Regions from separate parts of the Kitasatospora sp. NPDC051702 genome, predicted to be linked through region 1. Evidence: riboswitches for the same ligand, from Rfam matches in the RefSeq annotation. Region 1 holds a riboswitch; each other region holds the start of a gene.

Region 1 (5,192 bases):
GAGGACGCTGTCCACGGCGTCCAGCCGTTCGGCCGTCAACTCTTCCGATTCGACGACGGGTCGGGTGGCGTCGAGGGCCGACAGCCAGGCGCCGGGCAGGTCGGCGGGGACGGCCACCGACCGGCTGCCGCGCTCGCGCAACAGCCGGGCGACCAGCTCCGGCAGGCCGTCGGCGGTGCTGTGGTGGACGTGGGCCCGGTAGTCGGTGAGGTTGCGGGCGAGCAGGTCGAGCAGGGCCGCGGGGTCCTCGGGGCCGTGTGCGGTGAGGTAGTCCCGGCGCACGGGGGCCTCGGGGACATCCGGGGCGGTATCGGGGCGGTCGGCGAGGGCGGCCCGGATCCGGGCCAGGACGCGTTCACGGGAGCCGGTCATCGCTGGTCTCCCCCCTCGGTACGGTCGTGCCCCTCCGGGCGGTCGTGCCCCTCCGGGCCGTCGTGCCCCCGCGCGCGGTCGCGCTGCTTCCACCAGTCGCGGAAGGTCTGGTCGGGCAGCTCGGGCAGGTCCCGGCTGTCACTCCAGGCCCCGACCGGGCCGGGCAGCGGCAGCCGGTGCGGGTGCAGGCGCCTGGTCCGCACGGCGGCCCGGGTGACGGCACTGTACGCGGCCGGGTGGTCGAGCAGCCAGGTCGCCGCCCTGACGGCGGCCCGTTCGGCACGGTGCGCGTGGCCCTGTGCGGCCACCCGCTCCCGGAGGTGGACCAGCACCTCGGGGATGTCGATCGCCACCGGGCACACCTGGTAGCACGCCCCGCAGAGCGAGGAGGCGTACGGCAGCGATGCGTCCAACTCGCTCTGCAGCCCTCGCAGTTGCGGCGTGAGGATGGCGCCGATCGGGCCGGGGTAGGGCGAGCCGTAGGCGTGGCCGCCGGCCCGCTCGTACACCGGGCACACGTTCAGACAGGCCGAACAGCGGATGCAGCGCAGGGCCTGGCGGCCGACCTCGTCGGCGAGGGTGTCGGTGCGGCCGTTGTCGAGCAGGACGAGGTGGAAGTCGCGCGGCCCGTCGCCCTCGGTGGTGCCGGTCCAGATCGAGGTGTACGGGTTCATCCGCTCGGCGGTCGAGGAGCGCGGGAGCAGCTGCAGGAACACCTCCAGGTCCCGCCAGGTGGGGACGACCTTCTCGATGCCGACGACGGAGATCAGCGTCTCGGGCAGGGTCAGGCACATCCGGCCGTTGCCCTCCGACTCGACCACGACCAGGCTGCCGGTCTCGGCGACGAGGAAGTTGGCGCCGGAGACGGCCACCTTGGCCCGCAGGAACTTCTCCCGCAGGTGCAGTCTGGCCGCCTCCGCGAGATCCGCCGGCCGGTCGGTCAGCCCCTCGGGGGCGGGCCGCCCCCAGCGCCCCATCGCCTCCCGGAAGATGTCGCGGATCTCGGTGCGGTTGCGGTGGATGGCCGGGACGAGGATGTGCGAGGGCAGGTCGTCGCCCAACTGCACGATCAGTTCGGCGAGATCGGTCTCGTAGGCGGTGATGTCCTCGGCGGCCAGCGCCTCGTTGAGGCCGATCTCCTGGGTGGCCATCGACTTGACCTTGACCACCTCCCGCTCGCCCGTCGCCCTGACGAGGTCGGCGACGATCCGGTTGGCCTCGGCCGCGTCCTCCGCCCAGTGCACGGTGCCGCCGGCGGCGGTGACGGCGGCCTCCGCCTGGAGGAGGTAGTGGTCGAGCCGGAGCAGGGTGCGGTCCTTGATCTCCTTGCCGGCCTGCCGCAGCTGCGCCCAGTCGGACAGTTCGGCGACGGCCGCGGCCCGCTTGTCGCGGATGGTGTGCGTGGCCCGGGTGAGGTTGGCGCGCAACCGGGTGTCCCGGGTGGAGACGGCGGCGGCCTTCGGGAAGGCGGGCATGCCCAGGTAGGTGCCGCTCATCGCGCCGCTCCGCTCGGGTCGGCCGTGGTCCCGGCCCCGGCCCCGGCCCCCGTGGCGTTCCCGGCGGCGGTCCCGGTCCCGGCGGCCGTGGCGGGGTGCGGGTCGGCGTCGGGGTCGGCCTCGGTGGCGGCGAGGATCTCGGCGAGGTGGACGGTCCGCAGGGGGGAGCCCTGGCGCCGCAGCGTGCCGCCGAGGTGCAGCAGGCAGGAGTTGTCCGCCCCGCAGAGCACGTCGGCGCCGGTCGCGAGGGCGTTGCGGACCTTGTCCGCCCCCATGGCCGCGGAGACGGCGGGGTTCTTCACCGCGAACGTGCCGCCGAAGCCGCAGCACTCCTCGGCCCCGGGGAGCTCGACCAGGGTCAGGCCCCTCACCGCGCGCAGCAGCCGCAGCGGGCGGTCACCGAGGCCGAGCGTCCGCAGGCCGTGGCAGGACGGGTGGTAGGTGACGGTGTGCGGGTAGTACGCGCCGACGTCGGTGACGCCCAGCACGTCGACCAGGAACTCGGTGAGCTCGTACACCCGGGCCGGCAGGTCGCCGAGGCCGTCCACGCCGAGCCGGGGGTAACCCTCCCGGACCATCGCCGCGCAGGAGCCGGACGGGGTCACCACGTGGTCGTAGCCGGCGAAGGCGGCGGCGGTACGGCGGGCCAGCGGGACGGTCTCGGCGCGGTAGCCGGTGTTGAACTGCGGCTGGCCGCAGCAGGTCTGGGCGTCGGGGAAGTCCACGTCCACGCCGAGGCGCTCCAGCAGGGTCACGACGGCGCGCCCCGTACCGGGGTTCAGGACGTCGTTGACGCAGGTGACGAAGAGTGCGACGCGCATCGCGCCTCCCTCGGGTCCGGGGGGGGTGGCCAGCCTACTAGAGCCCCGGGGGCGGCCCCGGTCCTCGCGGACCGTGGACCGCCGCCGGGCGCGCCCCCGCTCAGGCGTGCCGCAGGGCCTCGCTCAGGCGGTTCGCCGCCTCGACGACGGCCTGGGAGACGTGCGTCCCGGGGTGGCGGGTGAGGCGTTCGATCGGGCCGGAGACGGAGACGGCGGCCACCACCCGGTTCGACGGGCCCCGGACGGGCGCGGAGACGGAGACGACTCCGGGCTCGCGCTCACCGGCGGACTGCGCCCAGCCCCGGCGCCGCACGCCGCTGAGGGCGGTGGCGGTGAACCGGGCGCCCTGCAGGCCGCGGTGGAGCCGCTCCGGCTCCTCCCAGGCGAGCAGGATCTGCGCGGCGGAGCCGGCCTTCATGGGGAGGGTGACGCCGACGGGGACGGTGTCGCGCAGGCCCGAGAGCCGCTCCGCGGCGGCCACGCAGATCCGGACCTCGCCCTGGCGGCGGTAGAGCTGCGCGCTCTCGCCGGTGACGTCGCGCAGGTGGATCAGGACGGAGCCGGCGGCGGCCAGCAGCCGGTCCTCGCCGGCGGCGGAGGAGAGCTCGCCGAGCCGGGGGCCGAGGACGAACCGGCCCTGCAGGTCCCGGCCGACCAGGCGGTGGTGCTCCAGCGCGACGGCGAGCCGGTGGGCGGTGGGCCTGGCCAGCCCGGTGGCGGCGACGAGTCCGCCGAGGGTGGTGGGGCCGGCCTCCAGGGTGCCGAGGATCGAGGTGACCTTGTCGAGCACGCCGACGCCGCTCGTGTTCTCCATGGGTGGGTACTCCAGTCTCGTGCCCCGTGAGCGGCGGGTGGGCGGGCTCACGGGGGCTCCCCGCGGGGAGCGGGGGGTGGTCAGCGCGGACGGGCCGGGGAAGTCGGCGGAGTGCCTGCGCCGGGCACGAGGGGGGTACGCGAAAGGGCCGGGGTGGGAAGCGCCCGGGCGAAGGACAGCACTGAGAGCACCGTGTCTCCTCATCTTTCCCGCGCCACGTTGGCGACAGGCCGGAGTTGGCACTGCCCCCGGACGGCACGGCGCGTACTTCGGACGCCGGGTCGAACGGGGAGTTGCCGGGGCTTCGTAGGGCCGGTCCCTCCACCCCTCTGGATGATTCGCCAGGAACCATACAAGATTCCCCGGCCCGCCCGCCAAACCTCCCCCGTTCCCCCACACGCCGGGGCGGCGGTGCCCCGCCCCGGCGGCCGACTCAGTCGTTGATGACGTCCGAGGTCTTGAGCGCGTCGATCTGCTCCTGGTAGCCCGCCAGCTTGTCCGGGCAGTACACCTTGATCACCTCGGCGCCCGCCTGCAGGACCCGGCCGTCGACGACGACCGGCCGCATGCCGGGGCCGCCGGCGCCGTTGGCCAGGTGGACGCGCCACAGGCCCTGCTTCAGGGCCGAGTTGGGGTCCGTGCAGACGGGGCCGCCGTCGGTCCCGAGCACGAGGGCGGTGTTGCCGGTGTCGAGCGCGGGGTACCCGTCGGCGACCAGGGCGTCGCTCAGCTGGTTCGCCTTGCGGTGGGCCTCGTTGGTGGCCCGCTGCTGGGTGTAGGTCAGCAGTCCGGCGACCACGAGGCCGACGAGCACCACGATCGAGCCGATGTAGATCCAGCGGTGCTCGGACGCCATCCGGGTCGGGCTCATGCCACTCCCTCCTCGCCCACGCCGGTGCCGGCGTCGGGTTGGCGCCAGCTCGGCTTGCGAGCCTTCAGGAACGAGAACGGGATCACCACGCCGAGCAGCAGCAGGCCGCCGGCGACGATCCCGATGTAGGACCAGACGCTGCCGCCGCCGAACTGCGAGGACGGCACGAAGCCGATCACCATGGCCAGCGCCGAGGCGACGAACCCGACCACGCACAGCGTGGTGAGCAGCGGTGCCCGGTAGCCGCGCGGGTGGTCGGGCTGCTTGCGGCGCAGCTGGATCGCGGCCAGGAACATCAGGAGGTACATGATCAGGTAGACCTGGGTGGTGATCACCGAGAAGATCCAGTAGACGCTGGAGACGTTCGGGATCAGCGCGTACAGCAGGGCGATCGCGGTGGTGACGACGCCCTGGGTGACCAGGATGTTCTGCTGGACCCCCCGGGCGTTGAGCCGCTGCAGGAACGGCGGCAGGTAGCCCTCCTGCCGCGAGATCAGCAGCAGCCCCTTGGAGGGCCCGGCCAGCCAGGTGAGCATGCCGCCGACGGAGGCGGCGCACAGCCCGACCGCGACGATCGGCACCAGCCAGCCGATGTGGAAGTACTGGAAGAAGGCGTCGAAGGCCTGCATGACGCCGGCGGTCAGGCTGAGCTGGTCGGAGGGGATCACCCAGCTGATCGCCAGGGCCGGCAGGATGAAGATCAGCAGCACCATGCCCATGGCCAGGAACATCGACTTGGGGAACTCCTGGGCCGGGTTCCGCAGCTTGTTGACGTGGACGGCGTTCATCTCCATGCCGGAGTAGCTGAGGAAGTTGTT
Region 2 (5,192 bases), on a different contig from region 1:
GCGCCGGCCGCCGGCGGCTGCGCGTCGGCAGCGGGCTGAAGCCCCTGCGCTTCGGCGGGCTCCCTCGCTGCGTCCACCACGTCCTCGGCTCCGATCCTGGTCCTACGGGGTCCGCGGCCCGCGGCCGCCGCCCCTGTCGTCACGCTCCGTGCGTCCTGTCTGCATTGTCCCAGCGCGGTGGGCGGGCGCGCCGCGCACCGCCCGCCGCACCGGGGGCGTCAGCCCTGCTCGGCCGGGTCCGCCGCGTCCTCGGCACCGGGACGGGCGACCAGCTCGACCTGGTCGACGGCGTTGCACCAGCGGCAGCGCACCGACTCGACGGTCTCGCTGAGCACCTCGGTCTCCTCGACCTTGGACTCGCCGGCCAGGTCGAAGTGCAGGAACTCGGTGACCCGCGCGGAGCGGGTCACGTCGAAGCGGGTGAGGTTGCCGCACAGCGTGCAGCGCCAGCGCGTCTCGGCGGTCAGGGCGGGGACGGTCATCGGGGGTCCTCTCGGGTGGTCCCTGGGCGGGCTAGGCGCTCCCCCCGGAGCCCCGGCGTCGGCGGCGGGAGGCGGGAATGCCCGCGCCAAGCCTATTGCCTGGGGCAACCATCGCGGCCACCGGTTGCACGAAGCCGCAGGCCCGGCCCCGGCCCCGGTCCGGGGCCCCGAGTAGGCCACCTGCCGTACAGCGCGGTGTCACCCGCCCGGGCCGGAGGGATGCTTGGCCGCATGGCGCTGACGGCCCCGGGCCACACCGACGAGCGGGACGGCCGGCCGGCCGTGCCCGCCCCGGTGGTCACCTACGCCCTGATCGCGCTCAACACCCTGGTGTTCCTGCTGGGCCCGGCCGCCGGGCTCAACCCGCTGTACGGCACCGGCCAGGCCCGGGTCTGCGCGGAGCAGCGGTACGAGCAGCGCTGGGGCGCCGTCCCGGTCGAGCTGCTGACCGGGCACCCGTTGACCGCCGGGCAACTGGCCGAGGCCCCCGACCCCGTCCCCGGCTGCCCGGCCGCCCCGACCCCGGGCAAGCACCCGGCGCTGTCGGTGCTCAGCGGGCTCTTCCTGCACGCCGGCTGGCTGCACCTGCTGGGCAACCTGCTCTTCCTGCACGTCTTCGGCCCCACCGTCGAACTACGGCTCGGCCGCGCCCGGTACGCCGTCTTCTACCTGGCCGCCGGCAGCGTGGCCACGTACGGCTTCGCCCTGGCCGAGGCGCACTCCGCGGACTCGACCCGGGTGCTGATCGGCGCCTCCGGTGCGATCTCCGCCGTCCTCGGCGCCTACCTGCGCTTCCACCCGCGCTCCCGGGTGACGACGCTGGTCCCGCTGCTGCTGTTCCTGCCGCTGCGCTTCCCGGCCTGGCTGGTGCTCGGCCTCTGGTTCGCGCTGCAGTGGTGGTCGGTCCACGCGGCCGGGCCCGGGGTGGCCTACCTGGTGCACGTGATCGGCTTCTCGGCGGGCTTCCTCTACGCCTGCACGGTGGTCAGCCACCCCCCGAGACGACCCGGCTGACGCCCGATACGCTGGCGGCACCCCACAAAGGAGCCGAACGTGATCACCGCCATCGTCCTGATCAAGACCAGTGTCGACCGCATCCCGGAGATCGCCGAGGCCATCGCAGCCATCGAGGGCGTCAGCGAGGTGTACTCGGTGACCGGTGGCTACGACCTGGTGGCGATGGTCCGGGTGCGCCGGCACGACGACCTGGCCGAGGTCATCCCGGGACGGCTGAACAAGGTCCCGGGCGTGGCCCACACCGAGACCCAGATCGCCTTCCGCACCTACTCCCAGCACGACCTGGAGGCGGCGTTCGCGCTCGGCCTGGACGAGTAGTCCCCGCCGGCTCCCGGGCCGCTCAGCCCTGCCGACGGGTGTCGGCGACGCAGCGGCCGCCCTCGTTGCGGTAGTTCCAGGCCGCGCCGTCCGTGACCAGCTCCCGGACGGCGGTCAGGAAGCGGTCGACGTGCTCGTCCGGCGTGCCGGCCCCGAAGCTGACCCGGATCGCGTTCAGGCTTCGCTCGCCCGGCAGCGAGGGCTCCGGCGCACCGCACTCGGAGGGGGCGACGTCCTCGTCCCCGAGCAGGGTGCGCAGCAGCGGGTGCGCGCAGAACAGCCCGTCGCGGACGCCGATGCCGTACTCGGCGGACAGCGCGGCCGAGAAGTGCGAGCTGTTCCAGCCCTGGACGACGAAGGACAGCACGCCCACCCGGGCCGAGCCGGCACCGAACAGGTTCAGCACCTTGACCTGCGGGATCTCCGCCAGGCCGGCCGTCAGCCGGGCGACCAGCTGCCGCTCCCGGGCCTCCAGGGCGTCGAAGCCGGCCTCGGTCAGCGCCCGGCAGGCGGACGCGATGGCGTAGGCGCCGATGACGTTCGGCGAGCCGGCCTCGTGCCGGGCCGGGCCGGTGTGCCACTGGACGGCCACCGACCCGTCGTCCTGCCGGGCCACCGTCCGGGTCGCGCCGCCGCCGGCCAGGTACGGCTCGGCCGCGTCCAGCCAGTCCGCCCGGCCGGCCAGCACGCCGGCGCCGAACGGTGCGTAGATCTTGTGGCCGGAGAAGGCGATCCAGTCGACGTCCAGCTCGCGCACCGAGACCCGGTGGTGCGGGGCCAGCTGGGCGGCGTCCAGCACCACCCGGGCGCCGTGCCGGTGGGCGGTCGCGGTCAGCTCGGCGACCGGCCACAGCTCGCCGGTCACGTTGGAGGCGCCGGTGACGCAGAGCAGCTTGGGGCCCTCGGGCGCGTCGGCGAGCGCGGCGTCGAGGGCGGCGACGGCCTCGGCGTGCGAGCGCGGGGCGCGCAGGTAGCGGACGTCCAGCCCGGCGTGGGCCCAGGGCAGCAGCGAGGCGTGGTGCTCGGTCTCGAAGGCGAACACCCGGGTGCCGGCCGGGACGGCGGAGGCGAGCAGGTTCAGCGAGTCGGTGGTGGCGCGGGTGAAGACCACCTGGTCGCCCTCGCGCAGGTCGAGGAACTCGGTGACGGTGCGGCGGCTCTGCTCGAACAGGTCGGTGGAGAGCTGCGAGAGGTAGCCGGCGCCGCGGTGCACGCTGCCGTAGTAGGGGGCGTAGGCGGCGACGTCGTCCCAGACCCGCTGCAGCGCCGGGGAGCTGGCCGCGTAGTCGAGCGCCGCGTAGCCGACCTTCTCGCCGTTGGCGAGCGGGACCTGGACGTCGTGGCCGAGGACGGCGAGCGGGGCGCAGATTTCGGTGGCGATCGACACGGGGATGCACTCCTCCTGGGTGTGGGACCCCGGGAGTGTGAGTCGTCCGGCGTCCGCGCTTGCCGCACGGACGATTCGCCGAGCGACCCGGTCCTCACCCAGGGCACCCCGCCACGGACGGAGGGTTGCCGGACAGCCAGCTGGGGCTTGACGCTGTCACTCATGACCTGGACAGGACTCTAGGTCGGCCCGCGCCGGGTGGTCAAACGACCGTCCACCATCCGGACGTCCCCGGACGTGCCGGGGCCCGCACCGGCTTCCCGGCGCGGGCCCTGCGACCGCCTCAGATCCGGCTGGTCGCCTCCGACCAGCGGCGCAGCAGCTCCTGCGCCGTCCCGGAGTCGATGGCCCGCGCGGCCCGCTCCATGCCGGCCGCGAGCTGCTCGGCGAGCGGCGCCTCGCCGAGGTCCAGCGCGACCAGCGCGGCCGCGGTGTTCAGCAGGACGGCGTCCCGCACCGGCCCGCGCTCCCCGGCCAGCATCCGGCGCGCGACCTCGGCGTTGTAGGAGGCGTCCGCGCCGCGCAGCGACTCGATGCCGACCAGCTCGATGCCGACGTCCCGCGGGTCGAAGGCGGTCTCGGTGACGGTGCCGCCCTGCACGATCCACACCCGCGAGGTGGTGGTGATGGTCAGTTCGTCGAGGCCGTCGTCGCCGCGGAACACCAGGGCGGTCGAGCCGCGCCGGGCGAGCACCCCGGCGATCAGCCCGGCGAGCCGGGTGTCGAAGCAGCCGATCGCGTGCGAGGTCACCTTGGCCGGGTTGGTCAGCGGGCCGAGGATGTTGAAGGCGGTGGGCACGCCGAGGTCGCGCCGGGCGGTGGCGGCGTGGCGCATCGACGGGTGGAACTTGGCCGCGAAGCAGAAGGTGAGGCCGACCTCCTCGGCCACCTCGGCGACCCGCCGGGCGGGCAGGTCGAGGCGGACGCCGAGCTTCTCCAGCACGTCGGAGGAGCCGCTCGCCGAGGAGGCGGCCCGGTTGCCGTGCTTGACCACCTTGGCGCCGGCCGCGGCCGCGACGATCGCCGACATGGTGGAGATGTTGACCGTCTTGGCGCGGTCACCGCCGGTGCCGACGATGTCCACCGCCGGCCCGGGGACGGTGAGCGGCTCGGCGTGCGCGTACATGGCGTCGACCAGGCCGGTGACCTCGTCGACCGTCTCGCCCTTGGCCCGCAGCGCGACCATGAAGCCGGCTACCTGGACGGGGGACGCCTCGCCGCTCATGATCCGGTCCATCGCCCACGCGGTGGACGAGCGGTCGAGGTCCTCCCCCTTCAACAGCGCCGCCAGGACGTCCGGCCAGGTGCGGACCACCTGCGCGGGGTCGGTACCACCGTTCGCAGGGTTCACGTTCACCATGGCTGACTCCAGCTGTTGTCGGTCTCCCCGTGGCGGGGGGACGTCCGTACGGATGGAGTCAGCCTATCGAGCGGCGGGGTGCCCTCGGCGCTGTCTTCTCTAGTACTGAGACGGCCCGGTCCGAAGACCGGCCGGGCTCACTGGCCGGCCGGGGCCCGCTTGGCCAGCCGGGCCCGCAGCAGGGTGGCGACGGCCTCGGCCAGCGCCACCGGGTCCACCGGGTGGGAGATCGCGGCGTCGGCCCGGCTCCAGGCGGCCAGCCAGGAGTCCTGCGGCCGGCCGATCAGCACCAGCACCGGCGGGCAGCCGTAGATCTCGTCCTTCAGCTGGCGCCCGAGCCCGAGCCCGCCGGCCGGAACCGCCTCGCCGTCCAGCACGCAGAGGTCCACGCCGCCCTTCTCCAGGGCCTTGATCACCGCGGGGGTGGTCGCGCACTCCAGGTAGGACAGTTCCGGAAGGTCCTCGGCGGGCCGGCGGCCGAGTGCCGTCAGCACCTGCTCGCGGGTGTTGCGGTCGTCGCTGTAGACGAGGACGGTGAGCGTCTCGTCGGTCGTGTACGCCATGGGCCCTGCTCCCTCAAGTGTGATCCGGACCACGTTCGCCTGATCCGGATGCTACTCCCGATCAC
Region 3 (5,192 bases), on a different contig from region 1:
GAGCCGTCCGGCGCGATCCCGGGGGCCCCCGCAACTCCCCGCCCGGGAACGCCGACGGGCCCGCACGACGCGTGTCGTACGGGCCCGCCGAGAAGCGAGTGGTCACCAGCCGTGGGCCGCGCCGAGCTCCTGGAGCCGAAGAGGTCAGACCGAGCGGACCATGTCCGCCTGCGGGCCCTTCTGTCCCTGGGAGATCTCGAACTCGACCCGCTGGCCCTCCTCGAGGGTGCGGTAGCCGTCCATCTGGATCGCGCTGTAGTGGACGAAGACGTCCGCACCACCGTCGACCGCGATGAAGCCGTAGCCCTTCTCCGCGTTGAACCACTTGACGGTGCCCTGAGCCATTCCGAACTCCCCTAGTGCTGTGCTGGCCCTTCACGCGCCCGCAGGTCGCGGGCCCGGGTCTGGTTTGGAGGCCGGCCCGGGGAACCCCCCCTGGGCGCAGCCGTGCACGCCGCAATCCTCCGCCGGGGCGCCTGACGGCATCCTGTGAGCGGCTGACTACGTCGACCGCCGCTGAATGTATCCGGATCGACGCCCTCTGCAACAGGGTCAACTGCGGGGAATTCCGGGTGCGCACCAGGGGACACTGCGGGCGGAATCGGAATGAACTCGGCATTTGACGCCGGACATAGCGGACGAATTACTACAGATCACCGCGCGAATTCTGACATCGGCCTGACATGTTTCGCAGCGCCGGGGCCCAGCGGGTCTCAACGGCCGGACGGCGGTCCGGCGAATCGCGGGGGAGGATGAAGAGAATCCCTTTTCCCAGCCGAGCCACACTCTACTCCGACTCCACCGGGATATATTCCCGCCGAAATGCGCACGGCCGCCCACGCGCACGGAGAGCGGAATTCCGTGCGCGCGGGCGGCCGGCCCGGGCGGGTGCGGCTCAGCAGCCGCCGGCCACCGCCGGGATGATCGAGACGCCGGCCCCGTCCGCGACCTCCGTCGCCAGGCCGTCGGCGAAGCGCACGTCGTCGTCGTTCACGTAGACGTTGACGAAGCGGCGCAGCTTGCCGGTGTCGTCCAGGATGCGGGCGGAGATGCCCGCGTGGTTCTTCTCCAGGTCGGCGATGACCTCGCCGAGGGTGGCGCCCTCGGCGCTCACCTCGGCGGCGCCGCCGGTGTAGGTGCGCAGGATGGTGGGGATGCGGACGTTGACGCTCATGGCTCTCCTAGCGGGGGTGCGGCCCAGCGGGTGGGGGTGGTTCAGGCGGACGCGAGGCCGGCGTCGCGGAAGGACGCCAGGGTCGGGCGGATGACGGCGGTCATGCCGGCCCCGGCGACGGCGTCCAGGGTCTTCAGGCCGTCGCCGGTGTTGATCGCGACGGTCTCCTTGGCCGGGTCGAGCTGGCCGGTCTCCACCAGCTTCTTCAGCACGCCGACGGTGACCCCGCCCGCGGTCTCGGCGAAGATGCCCTCGGTCCGGGCCAGCAGCCGGATGGCGTCCACCACCTCGGCGTCGGTGACGTCCTCGACGGCGCCGCCGGTGCGCCGGGCGATGTCCAGCACGTACGGGCCGTCCGCCGGGTTGCCGATCGCCAGCGACTTGGCGATGGTGTCCGGCTTGACCGGCCGGATCACGTCCTGGCCGGCCTTGAACGCGGCCGACACCGGCGAGCAGCCCGCCGCCTGGGCACCGAAGACCTTGTACGGCCGGTCCTCGACCAGGCCGAGCCTGATCAGCTCCTGCAGACCCTTGTCGATCTTGGTCAGCTGGGAGCCCGAGGCGATCGGGATGACGATCTGCTCCGGCAGCCGCCAGCCGAGCTGCTCGCAGATCTCGTACGCCAGCGTCTTGGAACCCTCCCCGTAGTAGGGGCGCAGGTTGACGTTGACGAAGCCCCAGCCCTCACCGGCCGGGTCGCCGATCAGCTCCGAGCAGAAGCGGTTCACGTCGTCGTAGTTGCCCTCGATGCCGACCAGCTCGCCGCCGTACACCCCGGCCATGACGACCTTGCCCTGCTCCAGGTCGTGCGGGATGAACACGCAGGACCGGAACCCGGCCCGGGCCGCCGCCGCACCCACCGCACCGGCCAGGTTGCCGGTCGACGAGCAGGACAGCGTGGTGTAGCCGAAGGCCCGGGCGGCCTCGATGGCGCAGGCCACCACCCGGTCCTTGAAGGAGTGGGTGGGGTTGCCCGAGTCGTCCTTGACGTGCAGCGGGGCGGTGAAGCCGAGCTCGCGGCCCAGGTTGTCCGCCTTCACCAGCGGGGTCCAGCCGGGGTTCAGGTTGGGCTTCGAGGCGACGTCGGCCGGCACCGGCAGCAGCGGGGCGTAGCGCCAGATCGAGGTGGGGCCGGCCTCGATCCGCTTGCGCAGCTCCTCGGCCCGCTCGCCGCCGAACTCGTAGGCGATCTCCAGCGGGCCGAAGCACTCCAGGCAGGCGAAGCTCGGACCGAGCGGGAAGCGGGTGCCGCACTCCCGACAGGACAGGGCGGCGGCGGGGCCGAGGTCCACGGATGCGGGTGCGACGGTGTCGATAGCCATGATGGCGAGGCCTCTCTCCTCATCTTCCCCGTGGCGCGGTCGCGCCACAGGCCGGAATTGGCACCTGTCCCGCCGGGGCCTGTACGACGACAGCCGAGCGAGAAGGTTGCCGGGACGTCAACGGGCCGTTCCCTCAGTCCCTCTGGATGAGCTTGTGAAATTGTGGTGGCGCTCAACGGTGACCCCGGCGTGCAAAGGTCCGACCGCTGTACGAAGACTGTATCCGAAGGCGTCAACGCCGAACGGGACCGTCCGCCACGCGAGATGACGCGTCCCACCCGATCCCGCCGAGGAGAGTCACGTGCCCGCCGAACCGATCCCCGCGCTCCTCCCGCAGGCGGCGTCCTGGCTGCGCCGCCGCTCGTGGAGCGCGGCCGACCGGCCGGTGCGCACCCTGCTGGAGGCCAAGCGCCGCACCGGTCACACGGTCAGCGTGGTGCTCCCCGCCCTGGACGAGGAGGCCACCGTCGGCGACATCGTCCGGACCGTCCGGCGCGAGCTGATGGAGCGCGTCCCGCTGGTCGACGAGCTCGTCGTGGTCGACTCCGGCTCCACCGACGCCACCGCCGCCGTCGCGGCGGGGGCGGGCGCCCGGGTGGTGCACCGCGACGCCGTCCTGCCGCGGATCCCGGCCGTCCCCGGCAAGGGCGAGGTGCTCTGGCGCTCACTGTTGGTGACCCGCGGCGACATCGTCTGCTTCGTCGACGCCGACCTGCGCGAGTTCGACCCGGCCTTCGTCTCCGGCATCCTCGGCCCGCTGCTCACCGAACCGGACATCCAGCTGGTCAAGGCCATGTACGACCGCCCGCTGGAGGTGTCGCTCGACGGCTCGGCCACGGGCGGCGGCGCCGTCGTGCCGTCCGGCGGCGGCCGGGTCACCGAACTGGTCGCCCGCCCGCTGCTGAACCTGCACTGGCCGGAACTCGCCGGTTTCGTCCAGCCGCTGGGCGGCGAGTACGCCGCGCGCCGCTCGCTGCTCGAACGGCTCCCGTTCCCGACCGGCTACGGCGTCGAGCTCGGACTCCTGGTGGACGCACTGGAGGCGGTCGGACTGGACGCCCTCGCCCAGGTGGACGTCGGGGTCCGGCACCACCGGCACCAGGACGGCCAGGCGCTGGGCCGGATGGCCGCCACCATCTACCGCACCGCCCTGGAACGGCTCGACCGCACCCACCGGCTGAAGGCCTCCGCCGACCTGGTCCACCCGCTGCTGACCCAGTTCACCCGGGACCCGCGGACCCGGGAGTTCACCGCCCACACCCACCCGGTGACGGCCGTCGAGCGCCCCCCGATGCACACCGTGCCCGAGTACGCGACCCGGCACTGAGGGGTTTGCCACCCCGGGGCCACGGCAACGTACCAACCATGGGCGATCTCACGACCGAACGTTCGAGCGCGACCGGCACCGCCCCCGTCCTGGTGGCCTCCAACCGGGGACCGGTGTCGTTCGGAACCGCTGACGACGGCACGCTGACCCTCCGGCGCGGTGGCGGGGGCCTGGTCTCCGGCCTCTCCGCCATCGACGACCCGAACGCCGTCTGGGTCTGCGCCGCCCTCGGCGCGGCCGACCGCAGAGCAGCCGCCGAGGCCCCGGACGGCCGCCTCGACCGCGCCGGGCACGACGTCGGCGGACAGGCCGTCCGGATGCTCGACATCGACCCGGACACCTTCGCCCGCGCCTACAACGGCGTCGCCAACTCCACCCTCTGGTTCGTCCACCACCTGCTGTACGCGACCCCGACCGCCCCCTCCTTCGACGCGGACTTCCGCACCGAGTGGGCCGCCTACACGGCGTACAACACCGCCTTCGCCGAGGCCCTCGCCGCCGAGGCGGCCCCCGGCGCCGCCGTCCTCGTCCAGGACTACCACCTGTCGCTGACCCCGGCCCTGCTCCGCGCCGCCCGCCCCGACCTGCGGATCGGCCACTTCTCGCACACCCCCTGGGCGCCGCCGGACTACTACCGGCTGCTGCCCGACGACGTCGCCCGGGCCGTCCTGACCGGCATCCTGGGCGCCGACCGGGCCGGCTTCCTCACCCGGCGCTGGGCGCTCGCCTTCGCCGACTGCTGCGAGGAGCTGCTGGGCGCCGTCGTCGACCGCGAGGCCCTCACCGTCACCCTCACCGGGCCCTCGGCCGGGGAGACCCGCACCACCCGGCTCGGCGTCCACGCGCTGGGCGCCGACGCCGACTTCCTGCGCGAGCGCGCCCACCGCCCCGACGTGGACGAGCGCCTGGCCGTCCTGCGGGAGGCCGTCGGCGGGCGCCGCACCATCGTCCGGGTCGACCGCACCGAGCTGAGCAAGAACATCGTCCGCGGCCTCCAGGCCTACCGGCACCTGCTGCGGACCCGCCCCGAGTGGCACGACCGGGTGGTGCACATCGCCTTCGCCTACCCGTCCCGCACCGACCTCGCCGAGTACCGGGCCTACACCGCCGAGGTCCGGCGGCTCGCCGGGGAGATCGACGCCGAGTTCGCCACCGACACCTGGAAGCCGCTGATCCTGCACGTCGACGACGACTTCCCGCGCTCCCTGGCCGCCTACCGGCTCGCCGACGTCGCCCTGGTCAACCCGATCCGGGACGGCATGAACCTGGTCGCCAAGGAGGTCCCGGTGGTCTCCGACCACGGCTGCGCCCTGGTGCTCTCCCGCGAGGCCGGCGCGCACGCCGAGCTCGCCGAGGACGCCCTGACGGT

What was found. A riboswitch is a leader RNA that binds a small molecule or an ion and turns the genes downstream of it on or off. The one in region 1 is predicted to bind S-adenosylmethionine.
Region 2: another riboswitch for S-adenosylmethionine. It lies ahead of AB0N04_RS04265 (aminotransferase class V-fold PLP-dependent enzyme); the one in region 1 lies ahead of AB0N04_RS25990 (IclR family transcriptional regulator).
Region 3: another riboswitch for S-adenosylmethionine. It lies ahead of thrC (threonine synthase); the one in region 1 lies ahead of AB0N04_RS25990 (IclR family transcriptional regulator).

The regions. Positions count from the first base shown of each region.
Region 1 is NZ_JBFAZB010000035.1:30,496-35,687, reverse strand. It holds gene AB0N04_RS26005 (lactate utilization protein C) at 1-372, opposite strand, end outside; gene AB0N04_RS26000 (lactate utilization protein B) at 369-1,868, opposite strand; gene AB0N04_RS25995 ((Fe-S)-binding protein) at 1,865-2,689, opposite strand; gene AB0N04_RS25990 (IclR family transcriptional regulator) at 2,790-3,503, opposite strand; SAM riboswitch class I at 3,701-3,843, opposite strand; gene AB0N04_RS25985 (hypothetical protein) at 3,937-4,374, opposite strand; gene AB0N04_RS25980 (APC family permease) at 4,371-5,192, opposite strand, start outside.
Region 2 is NZ_JBFAZB010000003.1:163,559-168,750, reverse strand. It holds gene AB0N04_RS04280 (hypothetical protein) at 219-482, opposite strand; gene AB0N04_RS04275 (rhomboid family intramembrane serine protease) at 714-1,496, shown strand; gene AB0N04_RS04270 (Lrp/AsnC ligand binding domain-containing protein) at 1,536-1,817, shown strand; gene AB0N04_RS04265 (aminotransferase class V-fold PLP-dependent enzyme) at 1,840-3,204, opposite strand; SAM riboswitch class IV at 3,255-3,372, opposite strand; gene trpD (anthranilate phosphoribosyltransferase) at 3,488-4,564, opposite strand; gene AB0N04_RS04255 (hypothetical protein) at 4,702-5,127, opposite strand.
Region 3 is NZ_JBFAZB010000030.1:97,290-102,481, forward strand. It holds gene AB0N04_RS24140 (cold-shock protein) at 145-345, opposite strand; gene AB0N04_RS24145 (MoaD/ThiS family protein) at 896-1,174, opposite strand; gene thrC (threonine synthase) at 1,216-2,496, opposite strand; SAM riboswitch class I at 2,513-2,649, opposite strand; gene AB0N04_RS24155 (glucosyl-3-phosphoglycerate synthase) at 2,798-3,823, shown strand; gene AB0N04_RS24160 (trehalose-6-phosphate synthase) at 3,862-5,192, shown strand, end outside.